Regions from separate parts of the Streptomyces sp. Q2 genome, predicted to be linked through region 2. Evidence: riboswitches for the same ligand, from Rfam matches in the RefSeq annotation. Region 2 holds a riboswitch; the other holds the start of a gene.
What was found. A riboswitch is a leader RNA that binds a small molecule or an ion and turns the genes downstream of it on or off. The one in region 2 is predicted to bind cobalamin.
Positions count from the first base shown of each region.

Region 1 (4,470 bases), on a different contig from region 2:
TGGGCCGCGCGGGCGATGCGGGTCGCCGGGCGCGAGCGCAGGTAGTACGTCGTCTTCAGGCCCGACTTCCAGGCGTACGCGTACATCGAGGAGAGCTTGCCGATGGTCGGCGTCTCCAGGAACAGGTTCAGGGACTGGGACTGGTCCAGGAACGGGGTCCGGGCCGCCGCCATGTCGATCAGACCGCGCTGCGGGATCTCCCACGCCGTGCGGTACAGCGCCCGTACGTCCTCCGGGATCCAGGTGAAGCCCTGCACCGAGCCGTTGGCGTCGCGCAGCGCCTCACGGGTGCGGGCGTCCCAGACGCCGAGCCGCTTCAGCTCGTCCACCAGGTACGAGTTGACCTGGAGGAACTCGCCGGACAGCGTCTCGCGCTTGAACAGGTTGGACACCTGCGGCTCGATGCACTCGTACACGCCCGCGATCGACGCGATGGTGGCGGTCGGCGCGATGGCGAGCAGCAGGGCGTTGCGCATGCCGGTCGTGGCGACACGTGCCCTCAATGCCGCCCAGCGCTCCGGCCAGGTCAGTTCGGTGTCGTAGTGGTCGGGGTGCAGAACGCCACGGGCCGTGCGGGTCTTCTCCCAGGCCGGCAACGGGCCGTTGCGCTCGGCGAGGTCCGCGGAGGCCTCGTACGCGGCGAGCATGATGCGCTCGGCGATGCGGGTGGAGAGCTGACGGGCCTGTGGCGAGTCGAAGGGCAGCCGCAGCTGGAAGAAGACGTCCTGGAGGCCCATCGCGCCGAGGCCCACCGGGCGCCACCTGGCGTTGGAGCGGCCCGCCTGCTCGGTCGGGTAGAAGTTGATGTCGACCACGCGGTCGAGGAAGGTGACGGCGGTGCGGACGGTCTCGTCGAGGCGGTCCCAGTCGATGTCCCCGGCCGTCCGGTCGACGAACGCGCCGAGGTTCACCGACCCCAGGTTGCACACCGCCGTCTCCCCGTCGTCCGTGACCTCCAGGATCTCCGTGCAGAGGTTGGAGGAGTGCACGACGTGGCCCGGCTCGGCCGTCTGGTTGGCCGTGCGGTTGGCGGCGTCCTTGAAAGTCATCCAGCCGTTGCCGGTCTGCGCGAGGGTGCGCATCATGCGGCCGTACAGGTCACGGGCGGGGATGGTCTTGCGCGCGAGGCCCTTTTCCTCGGCCTCGCGATAGGCGGCGTCGAACTCCTCGCCCCACAGGTCCACCAGCTCGGGCACGTCGGCGGGGGAGAACAGCGACCAGGGCGCGTCGGCGCTCACGCGGCGCATGAACTCGTCCGGGATCCAGTGCGCGAGGTTCAGGTTGTGCGTACGGCGGGCGTCCTCACCGGTGTTGTCGCGCAGCTCCAGGAACTCCTCGATGTCAGAGTGCCAGGTCTCCAGGTAGACCGCGGCCGCGCCCTTGCGCCGGCCGCCCTGGTTCACCGCGGCGACGGAGGCGTCGAGGGTCTTCAGGAACGGGACGATGCCGTTGGAGTGCCCGTTCGTGCCGCGGATCAGCGAACCGCGGGAGCGGATGCGGGAGTAGGCGATGCCGATGCCGCCCGCGTGCTTGGAGAGCCGGGCGACCTGGTGGTAGCGGTCGTAGATGGAGTCCAGCTCGTCCTTCGGGGAGTCCAGGAGGTAGCACGACGACATCTGGGGGTGCCGGGTGCCGGAGTTGAAGAGGGTGGGGGAGGAGGGGAGGTAGTCGAGGCGGCTCATGAGCCGGTAGAGGGCGGCGACTTCGTCGAGAGCCCTGACCGTGTCGTCCTCGGCGAGCCCGGACGCCACCCGGAGCATGAAGTGCTGGGGCGTCTCGATCACCCGGCGGGTGATCGGGTGCCGGAGCAGATAGCGGCTGTGCAGGGTGCGCAGGCCGAAGTAGCCGAAGCGGTCGTCGGCGTGCAGGTCGACCAGGGCGTCGAGGCGGTCGGCGTGCACCCGCACGAACTCGGCCGTACGGTCCGCGACGAGGCCCTCGCGGTGGCCCACCGCCACCGACTCGGTGAAGGACGTGACGCCCTGGGAGGCGGCCTCGGCGCGGATGCTGACCGTCAGCAGGCGGGCGGCGAGCCGCGAGTAGGCGGGGTCCTCGGAGATGAGGCCGGCGGCCGCCTCGGTGGCCAGCTCGCGCAGTTCCGTCCCGTCAGCCCGCGCGGACCGGCCGCGCAACGCGGCGGCGGCGACCCGGCCGGGATCGGCGTCGGGGAGGTCGGCGGTCAGCTCGGTCAGGATCCGCAGCAACACGGTCCCGGGACCGTCGTCGGCCACCGGTGTCACTGAGGCCGGATCTGCTGGCGCGATGGTCACGTGGGGCTCTCCCTCGCTCGGCACGGGGACCTTGCGGAGGGCAGGCGGCAGCACACGAGCGCACGCGGCGTCGCGTCCACCGGCCCATTCCACGAGGCCCGGACGTCATGGCACCCGGGCCTGATGGCCGGGCGCGCTGTCGGCAGGTCCTCGGACTGACTCCCGTGCACGCATAAACGCGCATGAGTACACCGTTGCGGGACAGTTCCGGATTCGCACCGGATTCCCCTGCGGCGACAGCGAGCATGAGCATACATCTTGTGCCGGGTGAGGAAAGCACCCCCATATGTTGTGTCGCGCTGGTTTCAGAGCGTCAACTCATAGGTGACGAGAGTGATGTCGTCGACGCCCGTCGCGGCCGCCGAGGTTGGCGGCGGGCGGGGACACGGCAACGGGCCGCCGGATTTCTCCGGCGGCCCGTGATGACGTACCGCTCAGTGCGAGGTGCCCGCGGTCGCCGGCGGCAGCTCCACCTGGACGCCCGGGTCGCCGGCGTCCGCCGTGTAGTCCTCCGGGGACGTCTCGTCGATTCCCTCGGGGGCCTTCAGCGCCTTCAGGACGAAGGTGAGGACCACCGTGACGGCGACGTTGAGGAGGAACGCCGTCAGGCCGATGTAGCCGATCTCCCCGATGCCGGGGATCTCCTTGGACGAGCCGCCGAAGTGCTTCTGCGTCGGCGAGGCCACCCCGTACGCGGCGACCGTGCCGTAGACCATGCCGACCGCCCAGCCGGCGAGCAGGGCCCAGCGGTGGAACCACCGTGTGAACAGGCCGCCGACCAGGGCGGGGAAGGTCTGCAGGATCCAGATGCCGCCGAGCAGCTGGAAGTTGATGGCGACCGTCTTGTCCATGGTGAGGACGAAGGCCAGCGCGCCCACCTTCACCAGGAGCGACACCAGCTTGGAGACCTTGGTCTCCTGCTCCGGCGTGGCGTCCGGCTTGATGAAGTCCTTGTAGATGTTGCGGGTGAAAAGGTTCGCGGCCGCGATCGACATGATCGCCGCCGGCACCAGCGCGCCGATGCCGATCGCCGCGAAGGCCACGCCCGCGAACCAGTCGGGGAACATGTTCTCGAAGAGCTGGGGGATGGCCAACTGCCCGTTGCTCACCTTGACTCCGGCCGCGATCGCCATGAAGCCCAGCAGCGCCAGCAGGCCCAGCATCAGCGAGTACAGCGGCAGGATCGTGGTGTTGCGGCGGATCACCTCGCGGCTCTTCGAGGACAGCGTCGCCGTGATCGAGTGCGGGTACATGAAGAGCGCGAGGGCGGAGCCCAACGCCAGCGTGGCGTAGGTCCACTGACCGGCCTCCGCCGGGACCAGCGCCCCGCGCGGCGCGCCGGTGGCCGGGTTGGTCTGGCCGTACGCCTCGCTCGCCTTGGCGAAGATCTCGTCGAACCCGCCCAGCTTGATCGGGATGTAGATGATCGCCACCGCGATGACGATGTAGATCAGCGTGTCCTTCACGAACGCGATCAGCGCGGGCGCGCGCAGCCCCGACGAGTAGGTGTACGCCGCGAGCACACCGAAGGCGATCAGCAGCGGCAGGTCCTTGACGAACCAGTTGGTGTCCTCACCGCCGCCGACGCCCATCACGTCGAGGACGGCCTGGATACCGACCAGTTGGAGCGCGATGTACGGCATCGTCGCGAGGATGCCGGTCACGGCCACGGCGAGCGACAGGCCCTTGGAGCCGTGACGGCCGCGCACGAAGTCCGAGGTCGTCACGTACCCGTGCTTGTGCGAGACCGACCACAGGCGGGGCAGGAAGGTGAAGATCAGCGGGTAGACCAGGATGGTGTAGGGCACCGCGAAGAAGCCGGCCGCGCCCGCCGCGTAGATCGCCGCCGGTACGGCGACGAAGGTGTACGCCGTGTACAGGTCGCCGCCGAGCAGGAACCAGGTGACCCAGGTGCCGAACGACCGGCCGCCCAGGCCCCATTCGTCGAGGCTGTGCTCGTTGGCGGCCTTGCGCCAGCGCGCTGCCAGGAAGCCCAGGATCGTGACGGCCAGGAAGAAGAAGATGAAGACGGCGAGTGCGACGCCGTTCACGCCGTCGTTCACTTGTCGGCACCTTCCTGACGGCCGCTCTGGTCACGGCGCCACAGCTTGTACGCGAGCATCGTCAGCGCTGTCGAGATCAGCACCCACGCCATCTGGTACCAGTAGAAGAACGGGATGCCGATGAAGGCGGGGTCGAC
Region 1 is NZ_JBXEJE010000002.1:281,181-285,650, forward strand. Features, by position in the region: gene ACWBNA_RS03455 (ribonucleoside-diphosphate reductase subunit alpha) at 1-2,270, opposite strand, end outside; cobalamin riboswitch at 2,395-2,523, opposite strand; gene mctP (monocarboxylate uptake permease MctP) at 2,705-4,333, opposite strand; gene ACWBNA_RS03465 (DUF3311 domain-containing protein) at 4,330-4,470, opposite strand, start outside.
Region 1: it holds a riboswitch for cobalamin, as region 2 does, so the genes downstream of both, ACWBNA_RS03455 (ribonucleoside-diphosphate reductase subunit alpha) here and nicT (Nickel transporter NicT) in region 2, are expected to answer to the same signal.

Region 2 (4,470 bases):
CGCGGCCTGGAACGGCGGCACGAAGGACTGCACGACGGCCCCGTCCGAGCCGCCGGCCACCCCGACGCCGACCCCGTCGACGCCGGAGTCCACCGAGCCCTCGACGCCGGCGGAGGAGACGACGCCCCCGGCGACGGAGACCCCCGCCGAGTCCCCCTCGCCCTCCACCGAGGCCCCGAGCCCGTCGGCCTCCGAGTCCACCACGTCCCCTGCCGCCACCCCGAACGGCGGCGGTGACCTCGCGGAGACCGGTGGCAGCAGCGCGACCGGTCCGATCGCGATCGGTGCGGCGGTGCTGCTCTCGGGCGGTGCGGGCATCGTGCTGGCGACGCGGCGTCGCAAGGCTGCCCGCTCGTAATCAGGCGCAGTCGGTGTGATCAGCGCCGGTCGGGCGGTTTCGGCCCGGCCGGCGCTTTTCGGGTTGAGGACACGGGATGTCACCCGCGCCGCCCCTTCCCGTCCCGTCCCTGGGGGCTACGCCCCCAGACCCCCGCGTTCGGCCCGAAGGGCCTCGTCCTCAGACTCCCCCAGAGGGGGGACCCCCAGACGGGCCGGATGGGGTCGCGCACTGCTTGAGCAGCGCGGCGATGTCGGCGTCCACCACGCGGTAGCGCACGATCCGTCCCTCCTTCTCGCCCTCTACGACACCCGCCGCCCGCAGCAGCCTGAGCGCCTGGGACACGGCGGGGTCGTTCATGCCGGTGGCGATCGCCAGGTCGGAGACGGCCAGGGGGCCGGCCCGGTGCAGGGCGAGCAGCAGGGCGAGCCGCTTGGGGTCGGCGAGCAGCGAGAAGCGGTCGGCCCAGGTGCGGACATGGCCCGGTTCGCCGATCGCGGCGATGGCGTCGCACACCCGGTGCCCGTCGATGGTTCGGCGATCCGCTCGGTCGGCCGGAACGAGATGCATGCCGTCATCCTCGCAGGCACCCCCATGTGATCTTTCATACCTGCCCAGGTACGCAGCTATGCAGGAGACCGCTTGCCACCCTACGGTGGGCTGGCCGTGGTGCTCGGGAAGCCGGTGACGACCCCTCAGGGGGTCCATGCCGGAGCGGCCCTCGCCACTGTGATCGGGGAGTTTCCGTCCCGTCCGGCGCCAGCCGGGCCACTGGTCGCAAGACCGGGAAGGCAGGAACGGACACGTACGACCCGTAAGCCAGGAGACCGGCCACGGCATCTCACGAGTTGATCCACGAGGTGCTGGAGCGTGACCGGATGACCCTGCCCAACCCTGCCCAGAAGTCTGCGCATGTCCCCGCCCCGACGTCCTCCTTCAAATGGCGCCGGGAAGACACCCTCAAGACCGCCGGCCTCATGGCGGTCGTCGCCGCACTGCACGTCGTCGCCTTCGGAATCCTGTTCCTCCTCGTCGCCCCCGGGCACTACGAGGTCGGCAACAAGGCCTTCGGCATCGGCCTCGGCATCACCGCCTACACCCTCGGCATGCGGCACGCCTTCGACGCCGACCACATCGCCGCGATCGACAACACCACCCGCAAGCTGATGGCCGACGGCAAGCGCCCGGTGTCGGTGGGCTTCTGGTTCGCGCTCGGCCACTCCAGCGTGGTGGTCGTCCTCGCCCTGCTGATCGCGGGCGGCACCCAGCTGGCCGGAAAGGTCATGAACGAGGGCTCCGGCACCCACCAGGTGCTCGGCTTCCTCGGTACGACGATCTCCGGCACGTTCCTCTACCTCATCGCCGCCCTCAACCTGGCCGCCCTGCTCGGCATCCTGAAGGTGTTCAAGGCGATGCGGGCGGGCGCCTACGACGAGAAGGAACTCGAACAGCACCTGGACTCGCGCGGCTTCATGAACCGGATCCTCGGCCGCCTCACCAAGTCCATCAGCCGCCCCGGCCAGATGTTCCCGCTCGGCTTCCTCTTCGGCCTCGGCTTCGACACCGCGACCGAGGTCACCCTGATGGTGATGGCCGGCTCGGGCGCGGCGGCCGGCCTGCCCTGGTACGCGATCCTGTCCCTGCCGCTCCTGTTCGCCGCCGGCATGAGCCTGTTCGACACCCTCGACGGCACGTTCATGAACTTCGCCTACCAGTGGGCGTTCTCCAACCCGGTCCGCAAGGTCTTCTACAACCTCACCATCACCGGCCTGTCGGTCGCCGTCGCCTTCTTCATCGGCACCATCGAACTCGTCGGCGTCCTGCACGAGAAGCTCGACCTGAGCGACACGGTCACCACCTGGATCGCCGACATCAACCTCGACAGCGTCGGCTACGTCATCGTCGGCCTGTTCGTGGTGGTGTGGGCGGCCGCCATCGCCTACTGGCGGCTCGCCAGGGTGGAGCAGCGGTGGGCGGTCCGGCCCGCGGCGGAGACGCGCTAGACACCCTCCACCGTCGTCAGCCACAGCTTCACGTACCGCTCCACGTCCACGCCCAACGCCACGTCCACCAGGCGCTGTTCACGGGTACCCTCGTGGATCTCGGACTCGCCGGGGCGCGGGCGCCGGTCGACGATCGTCTGGCCCCGGGTGGCCCCCGGGGCCAGGCTCACCTCGACCGGGAGCAATTCGGTGGTGATGCCCCCCGGGTCGACGACCGCGCAGACGGCGCCCGCGTCGCCGAGGCCGCCCGTGGGCGTGGGGTCGCCGGAGGTGGCGGGGTCGCGGTGGGCGAGGAGTTCGCCGGCCATGCGCAGGCGGGGTTCGGAGCTCGCGCGCAGCCGCTGCACGTCCCCGGCCGGGACGAGGACCTGCTTGAAGACGTCCAGGCCGTACATGGTGATCGGTACCCCGGCGGTGAGCAGGATCGCGGCCGCCTCCGGGTCGTGCCACACGTTGAACTCCGCGACCGGCGTGGCGTTCCCGGTCGCCACCGCGCCGCCCATGAACACGATCCGCTCGATGTTGCGGACCACCTCGGGGTGGGTGCGCAGCAGCAGCGCGATGTTGGTCAGGGGCGCGGTGGGGATGAGGGTGACCGGCGTCGGTGAGGCGAGGATCTCCCGCCGCAGCAGCGTCACCGCGTCCACGTCGACCGGCCGGCGGGTCGGCGCGGGCAGCCCCAGGTCGCCCATCCCGTCCTCGCCGTGCACGTGCCGTGCCGTGCGTACCGGCTCGATCAGCGGGCGCTCGGCACCCCGCGCGACCGGGATGTCACCGGCCCCGGCCTGCTCCAGCACGGTCAGGGTGTTGCGGACGACGCCGTCCACGTCGGTGTTCCCGGCCACGCAGGTCACCGCGCGCACGTCGAGCGCGGGATGCCGTACGGCGAACAGCAGGGCCAGGGCGTCGTCGACGCCCGTGTCGCAGTCGATGATCACCGGGATGGGCTGACCGGTCACGGCGGGTTCCTCTTTCCGGGCTACGACGGGTTACGAAGCGACCTTACGCAGCCGCCCACAGTTCGGTCCCGCGATCACCGACCCGGGCGGCGATCCGGTCCAGCAGCTCACCGACCGGCACCGCCCCCGGACGGCTCCCGTCCCGCAGCCGCAGCGCCGCCAGGTCGCCGTCGGCCTCCCGCTCCCCGATCACCGCCTGGTACGGCACGAGTCGCGCCGCCCGGATCCGGGCGCCGAGGGTGCCGTCGCCGGGGCCGTGGAGTTCCGCCCGGAGCCCTCGCGCCAGGGCCCGCCGTACGACCTCGTGGGCCCGCTCCTCCTGCGCGTCCGCGACCGGCAGCACCGCCAGCTGCACGGGCGCGAGCCACGCCGGGAACGCGCCGCCGTGCTGCTCGACGAGATGCGCGACAGCCCGTTCCACGCTGCCGATGATGCTGCGGTGCACCATGACCGGCCGGTGCTTCGCGCCGTCGGCGCCGATGTAGTGCAGGTCGAAGCGTTCGGGCTGGTGGAAGTCGATCTGGACGGTGGAGAGGGTGCTCTCGCGGCCGGCGGGGTCGGTGATCTGGACGTCGATCTTGGGGCCGTAGAAGGCGGCTTCGCCCTCGGCGGCCTCGTACGCCACGCCGGCGGCGTCGAGCACCTCCCGCAGCAGCGCGGTGGCCCGCCGCCACAGGGCCGGGTCGGCGACGTACTTGCCGCCCTCGCCGGGCAGCGAGAGCCGGTATCGGGCGGGGCGGATGCCGAGATCGGCGTAGGCGCGGCCGATCAGCTCCAGGGCGTCCCGGGCCTCGTCCACGGCCTGGTCCAGGGTGCAGAAGATGTGGGCGTCGTTGAGCTGGATGGCCCGGACCCGGGTCAGCCCGCCGAGCACCCCGGACGGCTCGGAGCGGTACATGCCGCCCAACTCGGCCATCCGCAAGGGCAGTTCGCGGTAGCTGTGGGAGCGGGAGCGGTAGATCAGCGCGTGGTGGGGGCACAGGCTGGGCCGCAGTACGACCTCCTCCGCGCCCAGCGCCATCGGCGGGAACATGTCCTCGCTGTAGTGCGACCAGTGCCCCGAGATCTCGTACAGCTCGCGTTTACCGAGGACCGGCGAGTACACGTGCCGGTAGCCGGCGGCGCGTTCGGCCTCCCGGACGTACTCCTCCAGGGTGTGCCGTACGACGGC
Region 2 is NZ_JBXEJE010000001.1:77,181-81,650, reverse strand. Features, by position in the region: gene ACWBNA_RS00370 (LAETG motif-containing sortase-dependent surface protein) at 1-358, shown strand, start outside; gene ACWBNA_RS00365 (ArsR/SmtB family transcription factor) at 518-907, opposite strand; cobalamin riboswitch at 988-1,187, shown strand; gene nicT (Nickel transporter NicT) at 1,216-2,340, shown strand; gene ACWBNA_RS00355 (nucleoside hydrolase) at 2,337-3,299, opposite strand; gene thrS (threonine--tRNA ligase) at 3,343-4,470, opposite strand, start outside.